Regions from separate parts of the Paenibacillus guangzhouensis genome, predicted to be linked through region 2. Evidence: riboswitches for the same ligand, from Rfam matches in the RefSeq annotation. Region 2 holds a riboswitch; the other holds the start of a gene.
The links. Region 2 has a riboswitch for FMN ahead of ribD (bifunctional diaminohydroxyphosphoribosylaminopyrimidine deaminase/5-amino-6-(5-phosphoribosylamino)uracil reductase RibD). Riboswitches for the same ligand answer to the same signal wherever they lie in the genome.
Positions count from the first base shown of each region.

Region 1: it holds a riboswitch for FMN, as region 2 does, so the genes downstream of both, GCU39_RS10670 (DMT family transporter) here and ribD (bifunctional diaminohydroxyphosphoribosylaminopyrimidine deaminase/5-amino-6-(5-phosphoribosylamino)uracil reductase RibD) in region 2, are expected to answer to the same signal.

Region 1 is NZ_CP045293.1:2,409,802-2,414,904, forward strand. Features, by position in the region: gene GCU39_RS10665 (sensor histidine kinase) at 1-979, opposite strand, end outside; FMN riboswitch at 1,600-1,755, shown strand; gene GCU39_RS10670 (DMT family transporter) at 1,882-2,757, shown strand; gene GCU39_RS10675 (DoxX family protein) at 3,076-3,501, shown strand; gene GCU39_RS10680 (Lsa family ABC-F type ribosomal protection protein) at 3,713-5,103, opposite strand, start outside.
Region 2 is NZ_CP045293.1:3,006,451-3,011,553, forward strand. Features, by position in the region: gene GCU39_RS13520 (bifunctional 3,4-dihydroxy-2-butanone-4-phosphate synthase/GTP cyclohydrolase II) at 1-833, opposite strand, end outside; gene GCU39_RS13525 (riboflavin synthase) at 862-1,530, opposite strand; gene ribD (bifunctional diaminohydroxyphosphoribosylaminopyrimidine deaminase/5-amino-6-(5-phosphoribosylamino)uracil reductase RibD) at 1,568-2,668, opposite strand; FMN riboswitch at 2,892-3,052, opposite strand; gene GCU39_RS13535 (peptidylprolyl isomerase) at 3,192-3,623, opposite strand; gene lysA (diaminopimelate decarboxylase) at 3,782-5,103, opposite strand, start outside.

The DNA.
Region 1 (5,103 bases), 600 kb from region 2:
TCGCGTTCGTCAACGATTCCTGGGTGATACGGTACGCCGTGAGCTGAAATTCACCGGGAAGTGGAACCGGGTCGCCCTTGAGGTAAAACCGGGTCTCGACCTCCGCATACCTCGTGAACTCCTCGGACAGCTTATCCAAACTTTCGGGCAGGAATGTCGATTGCACAGGCTCGTCCCGTATCGTCCGTACCGCCAACCGTATCTCCTGCAAGGAGGCCCGCAGCAATTCCTCACATTCCGAATAGATCCGTCCGCTACGCTCCGAATCCACCCGGCTCAGCTTGCGAGCCGCTTGCATCTGAACGATCAGTCCAGTTAATTTATGGCCTACCGAGTCATGCAGCTCTCTTGCGATCGTGACCCTTTCCCGTTCCGCTCCCCATTCTTCGGCTTGGAGAGCATATTCCTGCAGCCTCTCGTGGGATTCCCTCAGCTGCGCGTACAAGTGAAGTGCATCCTGCCTCGCGCGTTGATAGAAATGAAGCAAGAAGCACACGATGCCCGCAAAAACGATAAAAGAACAAGTCATAAAATAACTAACTTCGTCCAGCTGTTGGAATACATACCAATCGATAGCGATCATGATCGCTAAATAGACGGCAAGCAATACTACACAGGTGATGATGATGGATCGGAAGCTCTTTGGGAACATCAGAATGGCCAAAGCCGTAATCCCGACCAGCAGTTGATTGGGAACTTGTCCTCCAATAAAGACGTAGCCGTAAGCCGCCGAAACTAGAAAATCCAGAATCAGAACCCGAATAAGCACGTTCCTACGCGCCTTCGCCTTGGGCAGCCGAAACCGAACGAACAAAAACACAGCTATCGAAAGAACGATAAAGCTCAGCCGCCAGAAGAACGCGGTCGATGTTTCATAGTAAACGACCCCCGTCACGGCGAGACTCACGATCAGCTTCAGCACGAAGAACAACTGCCAGAATAGAAGGCCATTTCTCGTTAAATATCCTGTCAGATCCATAATCGCGTTCCTTCCTTTCGATCGCCTTGAACTAGCACATTAAGCAAAAACGCCTTCGGCCTCCTTATGGACGCTGGAGAAGCTTTACGGAGACGATTCAGATAAAGACAGGATTAATCTTATCTTTCAGAATCGTTAAGTAAAATCGTCAATGATCACCCTACCGACTCTTTGACTTTTGTGTCTATCAGCGTAGATGTATGCGTAGCCATGTAACCTTTATTGTTCACCTGGCACAGACTCCTCCTGAGGCTTAACAGGCAAATTACGGTGGCCCGTCGAATGCCATCCAATATGTAAAATCAAAAAGCGTTCAAAATAGATAAAATCTCCTAACAGAGGTACAGTTAGCCTGTCCTAATCTAGGAGATATCCACATGGTCAAGAATACACGACTCACTTCATTTGGTAAATGGGTTGCGAATATAATTTCTGAAATTCTTCAAGATAAGGAAAATACGACTGCTACTCTCGACCGCTAATTTTCTTGCTTCTATGTTTGGAAGCATTTAATATGGATCCCTGAACATATTCTTGACACAGAGAATCGACAAATGTGTAGTGATCAAGTCACTTGATGGTTTTGGAAACTATGTGATACAATGCATCCTAAATTGAATACGGACCTTCGGGGCAGGGTGAAATTCCTGACCGGCGGTGAAGGGCCATTTTGATAGGCTCCAGCCCGCGACTCGTCGATTTCCTCTAAGGAAGGGACGACTGACTTGGTGAAATTCCAAGGCCGACGGTTACAGTCCGGATGGAAGAAGGTCACAACTAAGCATGAATCGTTTTTGAAAACGACTACGATCCATGTTTGTTTGGATATGCCCCGTTATTCTAATAACGGGGCATACTTCTTTAGAAGTGTCCTATTCAAAAACCGTAGGAGGTTGTTGAATATGGAAAATGCAACGAATTCAATCTATTTTTTGACTGCTCTTTTTCTCGTTCTTTTATCTGGATTTCTGCATGCGTTGTGGAATCTTTTTACGAAGAGTAGTATAAAAAAAGACGTATTTTTGTGGTTATGTCAATGGGCGGGGGTAATTGTTTATTTACCTTTGGTTGTACTTTATATTCCCCAATCAGTCGCGGACATAAAAAGTTATTCTTTACTATTTGCTTCTATGATTTTGCACGGAATCTATGTAATACTGCTCGCTAAAACGTATTCATTAGGAGATCTTTCTCAAGTCTATCCAATCATGCGTGGAACAAGTCTATTACTGGTTCCACTAATATCTGTATTTTTTTTAGGACTTCACCTAGGTATCGTAAGCTGGATAGGTATATCTTTAATTGTTTTGGGGATTTTTTTCATTAGTGGAGCTAAGATTAACAAAATTTCGCCTCGACCGAGAGTGGAAATACTCCTCGCAAGTGCAGTAGGTATTTGTATTGCAAGTTATATTCTGGTGGACGCAATATCTATTAATTATTGGCCACCTTTCGTACTGAATGAAGCAACAAACTTGGGGAATGGAATAGCTTTATCATTTTCAGTTTTTCGTTCCCGAACAATAAGGAATGAATGGAAAATCAATTGGAAAACGGTTCTATTAGGGGGGATTTTTGCACAGGGTGGCTATCTGTTATTTTTATATGCTGTAACAATTGCCCCTGTCGGACAGCTAGCACCAATGCGAGAGATTGGGACAGTTTTTGGCACAATGCTTGGAATTGCTATTCTTAAAGAGAAACAAGGTAAGAGTCGAATTATTGCTTCTATTTTCATTACAACGGGGATCATTATTCTTGGATTCTCAGGACGCTAATTTAATTTTTAACGTGTCAGTAAAAAACGGCGTTGTGATACTCTATTTGTTGAATGATCGTTTCGTTTAGCTAGCATATTAAAACGTCATCTTTCTGCCGTACCCGTCAATGAACTTATGTCATCCTTAATCGCCTTACCCCGATCTTCCATTTTCGCATTGAATTTCGGGAAACATGACTTCTTGCATAGAGCATGAAAACATTCACCAAAAGTCATACTCGTCCTCATACGTTTATCTATCTTTTCGCACATTTGCCTCCTTTCTTTTCTTGATAACATAAAGGTGAAAGGAAAAACGGATGCGAGGAGCTGTAAAATGAAAAATATTAAAATGATCAACTGGATTCTTGTGGCCATTGTTGCTTTATATTTCTTTTTAAGTGCTTATATAGATTTGGCCCATACTCCGCAAGCCGTAGAGACGGTGAAGAAGTTAGGTTATTCGGAGTACTTTTTAGATATACTTGGAATCGCAAAAGTTCTGGGAATTATCGCACTTCTTGCTCCAAAATTCAATAGATTAAAAGAGTGGGCGTATGCCGGATTTACTTTCGATGCGATTTCAGCTATCTGGTCAAACATTGCTAGTGGCTACCCTTCGGAAAGTATTGCAGCTGTAATAGCAATTGTGCTTCTTATGGCCTCCTACATTGTGTCCCGCAAGCTACAGAACGAAATCCTTGCGGAATCCGCCAATAAATATTCGTTCATTAAGAGAGAAACAAAAATTCGTCCTTTATGAAAGAAACAAAATAAGCATATTCCCGAACTTCGAGTGATAATGTCAACCCAAGGCGCGTTTGCTTTGGGTTTTTTGGCACTAACCCGACTCGGTAAAAAGCCAGATTCCATACGAGCATTTGGAAATATTAAAGAACCCGCTCCAGAACAACGGAATGCGGGTTTACTTCTCTGTATCTAAGTGATTGCAATAAGCAATGCTCCAAATATAACTATAAGGCTACCGTTTTCGTAGCTACTTTTTTTTGAAATGTCTGGTCATGCTCAACAAAAACCATTGTTGGATTAAAGCTTTGAATAAGTTCTTCAATTTGCATACGTGAATAAACATCAATAAAATTTAGTGGCTCATCCCAAATATATAAATGTGCTTTTTCACATAAACTTTTGGCTATAAGCAACTTTTTCTTTTGTCCACCAGAATAGTGGGATATATCTTTTTCAAACTGAATACGGTCAAAATCCATTTTTCGTAGAATAGATTTAAATAACTGTTCATCAATCTGATTTTCTTCAATAAAGTCAGATAACTTTCCCTTTAAATGAGAGGTATCTTGTTGTACATAAGATATGACAAGGTCTGAACCAACGTTCAAAGCACCTGTATGTTGGAGTGGCTTCTTTAGAATTAGTTTTAAAATACTACTTTTTCCACTACCATTCTTTCCATCAAGCACAACTCGGTCACCTGGTTCAACATGAAAACTTATTGGCGTATTAACGAATTCACCATTATACATAACAGACACATCCGTTAACTGAATTAGTTCTTTAGAGTTGTATTCCAATGGCTCTAACTGTAATGACTCCGTTTTTTCCACATTTTTTAGCAACTTTGACTTTTCTTCAATAGCTTTCTGTTGCCTTGACTCCAGGTTCTTTGCACGTTTCATCAATTTTGCTGCTTTATGTCCTACATAGCCCTTGTCTAATTTAGAACCAGAATTTGTTGTACCATTTTTGGAAGCTTCTACTTGATCAGACCAATTGGCTGAACGCTTTGAAGATTGTTGCAGCCTCCCAATATCTTTTTGCAAACGCTCATTTGTTGCTTCCTCATGTTCCTGCTGTCTATCAAAATTCAGCTTCCAAGAAGAATAATTACCACTTTGAATTTCTATATTGGCTCTGTTTATTGACAAGATGTGATCAACACAGCCATCCAAAAAGTTTCTATCATGTGAAATTAAAATGAATCCTTTTTTCCTTTTTAAATAATTAGAAACCATCTTTCGTGTATGGGTATCTAGGTGATTGGTCGGCTCATCAATTAATAAAAATTGCCCTTCATTCAAAAACAGTGCAGCAAGTAAAACCTTCGTTTGTTCCCCATTCGATAATGTTTCAAATGGCCGGTACATCACTTCGGCATCGACATCTAAATAAGATATTTCTCGAAGAAACTCCCAATCTTCTGCCTGAGGACATATCTCTTCTAAAATATCATGTGTGAATCTGCTTTTATCCGAGACTGGATATGGAAAATAATTAAATTCTACCGAAGAAATAATTTTTCCGCTGTATTCATATTTCCCCAATAATAGATTAAAAAAAGTTGTCTTGCCTCGTCCATTTCGACCAATAAAGCCAAGTTTCCAATCCG
Region 2 (5,103 bases):
AATTGAGGCCCGCAGTCACAACGATGGGAATGGAATACATCCCCTGTCAGACATTCGGAGTGAACACGAACGAGCACAGGCTTCGATGGATCTATTTCACCTTTCACGAGCGCGATATGTTCTTTGCTATCCACTTCATTCGTGTAAGCAACGGCATGGAACTCACCGAAATCCGTCGGGAGCTTCACTTCCACTTCGCGTTTGACCAGCTTATCTTTCTCGTTCCGATAATGGATCAGCTCTTCGATCGTAATTAGCTTCAGATCATGCTTCTTCGCAATCTCGACGAGATCCGGAAGTCTAGCCATCGTGCCGTCTTCTTTAATCACTTCACAGATCACTCCAGCAGGATAGGATCCGCATAAGCGAGCCAAATCAACGGCTGCCTCGGTGTGTCCTGCACGGCGCAGTACGCCGCCCTTCTTCGCAACAAGCGGGAACATATGGCCCGGTTTACGGAAATCTTCTGGCTTCGATGCCGGATTGATCAATCCCTTCACCGTGCTCGAACGTTCAAAAGCCGAGATCCCTGTTGTCGTATCCACATGATCTACAGAGATGGTAAAGGCGGTGCCATGATAGTCGGTATTATGGGATACCATGGGCGCCAAATCTAGCTCTTCCGCACGCTCTTCGGTGATCGGCACACAGACAAGACCGCGTCCTTCCGTAATCATGAAATTAATGACATCGGGAGTCGCTTTCTCTGCAAGCGCAATGAAGTCCCCTTCGTTCTCGCGATCTTCATCATCCACGACGATGACAACCTTCCCCATCATCAGATCATATATAGCTTCCTCAATCGGATCGAACCGATAACGTTCTTCACTCATCTCTCCATCACCTTCACTTTCTTCTTGATTAGATAAACCCATTCTCCGCTAGAAATTGTTCCGTTACGCGATTTGCAGGTCTCGCTTGATCTCCGCTTGAACGATAATGCAGCAGGTGATCGACATATTTGCCCAGCACATCGCATTCGATATTGATGGTTGCTCCCGTACCCTTCTCCTGCAGCACCGTCTCAGCCAAGGTGTGAGGGATGATGGATACAGAGAAGACGCCATCTGCCTGATCAGCCTTCACCACCGTCAGACTAATACCGTCCAATGTGACAGAACCTTGCGGGATAATAAATTTGAACATGGAAATCTCATCTGGTCTGATCCCGAATACGACGGCATTCGCGTCTTCCGATCGGCTAATAATTGTCCCCGTGCCATCGGCATGCCCTTGCACAATATGACCGCCAAATCGTCCATTCGCTCGCATGGCTCGTTCGAGGTTAACTCGACTCCCAGGTTTTAACTGAAATAGATTGGTATGGCGGAAAGTCTGGGGCATCACATCCACGGAGAAAGACCCCTGGTCATAAGCAACGACCGTCAGACAAACCCCATTGACAGCAATACTGTCTCCAAGCTGCACATCATCCATAATCTTAGAAGCTCCAATATGTAAGATCATGGCTTCCCCTTTGCGATAGATCCGCCGCATGGTTCCGATCTCTTCGACCAATCCCGTAAACATCGTATCCTCCTCCTTCCATTCAATCCTTCGTATGACATTAAGCTTGAGCAGGGTAACCTGTTATACAGACATTATCTCCGAGCTGCTCCACCGTTAATTTCTCTAATACGATCGCTTCGCTCATCTTCTCGTATCCTTCGAAGACGATCGTACCCGGAGCCATAAATCCTCCAATAATCTTCGGTGCAAAGAAGAGCATGACCTTATCCACACAGCCCGCCTCGAGCATGGAGCCGTTTAAGCGGCCGCCACCTTCCAACAGAATTGAGCTAATCTCAAGCTCACCCAATCGTTCCATCGCGAGCGCCATATCAACATGTTCGCCAGATCCACATCGGATGATTTGTGCCCCTAGTGCTTCTAACTCCAGTACCCGTTCCTGGCTTGCTTGATCCGTCGTTAGAATCATCGTTGGCGCAGTGCCATCCTGAAGAACCTTAGCTTCTCGTGGAATGCGAAGCTTGGAATCCACAACGATTCGGGTCGGATGAAGACCCGGGACTGACAGTCTCGTCGTCAGGCTTGGGTCGTCTGCAAGTACCGTACCGATCCCGACCATGATCCCTTGATGCTGATGTCGCAACGTATGCACGATTTCACGAGCTGCCTCATTCGAGATCCACTTGCTGTCGCCCGTCTTGGAGGCTACTTTGCCATCCAACGTGCTCGCCGTCTTCAACGTGACGAATGGGCGTCTCGTCGTTATATATTTAATAAATTTTTCATTGAGCTTGATCGCTTCAGCTTCTAGAACTCCTACCTCAACTTCAATCCCATGGGACCGAAGCATTTCAACCCCTGTTCCCGCAACTTGTGGATTTGGATCTAGACAAGCAACAACGACGCGGTTAACCCCTTCACGAATCAATCGTTCGCTGCATGGCGGTGTCTTGCCATAATGACTGCAAGGTTCCAAGGTCACGTAAGCCGTACTTCCTACGGCCTCTGCTCCTGCCATATTCAGTGCATGAACCTCTGCATGTCCTGTTCCACGCTGCAGATGTGTGCCTAGCCCGACTACACGCCCGTCCTTCACAACAACGCATCCTACGACAGGGTTAATTCCTGTCTGGCCGACAGCTCGCTCAGCCATTTGAAGTGCAAGTCGCATATAAAATGCATCATTCATGACTTCCACCCTGATCCCCACCTTTCTCTCTCCAGTTCTCTTCTCTACATAGCATGGCAAAAAACCCCTTGGTACATGCCCAAGGGGTTGTAGAAGTTCGGTTCAACGTGAGACTAATCCCTATGAAGCGAATCCAGATTCATCAGCAAATAGACGTCACCAAATAGAGTCTACGCGATAGCCTTTTGTTAAAAAAGCGCGTGTACTCTCGCAGATTCGATTCTGTGTCTTACGTTTCCTTCTCCCATCCAGACTATACTGTCGGTCTCGGATTCTCACCGAGTCAGCCTTCACCCGTCTTGCAGCCAAGACATGGATCCGGGTCACGGACTTTACGAGTCTTCTGCTCGTATCACCGCCGGTTGGGATTTTCACCCGACCCCGAAGGAACATCACATTTTCTCCCACAGCTTATCATCTGCGCTTACAAAAAGCAAGCACATCCATCACTGCATGTATTACAGTAAGATGTTATGGCGACATGTAAAAACCCCGCAGGCCAATGCCTACGGGGTCTTCTGTCTTGCGACAATTAAACTTCTGTTACTTCCACTGTTTCCATACGATCTTTGCCTTTGAATGTATCAACATGCTCCATGCCTGATACAACTTTACCAAATACCGTATGTTGTCCGTCCAAATGCGGTTGCGGTTGGTATACGATATAGAATTGGCTTCCGCCTGTGTTACGTCCTGCATGTGCCATTGCAAGCGCACCGCGCTCATGTTTGTTCGGGTTGATCTCGCAATTGATTGTGTAACCAGGACCACCAGTTCCGTTACCTGTTGGGCAGCCGCCTTGTGCAACGAAGCCAGGAATTACACGGTGGAAAGTAAGTCCGTTATAGAACCCTTCGTTTGCTAGTTTTTCAAAGTTCGCTACTGTATTCGGTGCGTCTTTATCGAATAATTCAAATACGATTTCGGCGCCATTGGCCATTTTAATTTTTGCTTGTTTTGCCATGTGTGAGAACACTCCTTATCTATATGTCAACAACTAAACCCTAGTGTACTATGAAAATGCTGGAGAAGCAAAACTTCTATGACAGAATCATCAAAAAATAAAAACGGCCTCCCTTCCAATGAAGGGAAACCGCTATGAATTCGCTATTGTCCAGTTGATTACTTCGTAAGCGCGACTTTCTTCATCCGCTCAGGAATTAAGTCGTTCCCGACAATGTTATCAAATGATTCACGTGCCACAACTAGATCCGCTTGCCCATCCTTTGCGAATACAACGGAAGGACGACGAATCCGGTTGTAATTGCTCGCCATTGCATAATTATACGCACCCGTGCAAGCAACAGCTAACAAATCGCCACTGTTCACTTTCGGCAGCTCTAAATCCCAAATCAGCATATCTCCGCTCTCGCAGCATTTCCCTGCGATCGATACGGTCTCAACAGCCTCTTCTTTGGCACGGTTCGCCAGAATGGCTTCATATTTGGATTCATATAAGGCTGGACGCGGGTTGTCCGTCATCCCGCCGTCGACAGCGACATATTTACGTACACCTGGAATTTCTTTGCTCGTCCCTACGGTATAGAGTGTCGTTCCTGCATCCCCAACGATACTGCGGCCCGGCTCGACCCAGATCTCTGGAAGCGTATCTCCCAATGCTGCGAAATGCGTCTTCACACCATCCGTGATCGCTTTAACATATTGGGAAACTTGTAGCGGAGTATCACCCTCGACGTAACGAATACCGAAACCTCCGCCAAGGTTTACGACTTTGAAGGTGACTTGAAGTTCATCACGCACACGAAGTGCGAACGCTGCAACGCGCTCAACCGCCATCTGGAATCCTTCTACTTCGAAGATCTGGGACCCGATGTGAGAATGAACGCCCAGCAATTCAAGATTCGCGAGCTCTGAAGCCTCACGAACAGCGACGAACGCAGAGCCGTTACCAATATCGAAGCCGAACTTCGAATCTGTCTGCCCCGTCGAAATATATTCATGGGTATGCGCTTCTACGCCAGGTGTTACACGCAAGAGAATGTTCACTCGTTGGCCTTTCTCAGCTGCGATGGCGTTGAGCAAATGCAGTTCGATAAAGTTATCGACAACGAAGCAACCGATACGCGCATCAATCGCCATCTCAATCTCTTCTACCGTCTTATTATTTCCGTGGAAATGAATGCGGTGGGCCGGGAAACCAGCTTGAAGCGCAGTATAGAGTTCGCCATCCGATACAACATCGAGAGACAAGCCTTCTTCATCAGCCAGACGGCACATCGCCATGACGCAAAATGCCTTGGATGCATACGCTACCTGGAAGTTCAATCCGGATTCACGGAATGCTGCGATATATTCACGGCAACGTTTGCGAACTAATTCCTCATCTACAATATATAAGGGGGTTCCGAATTGCGCTTTCAAATCTGTGACATCGCAGCCACCAATCTCTAAATGTCCTTTGGAATTAATTTTACTTGTGCCAT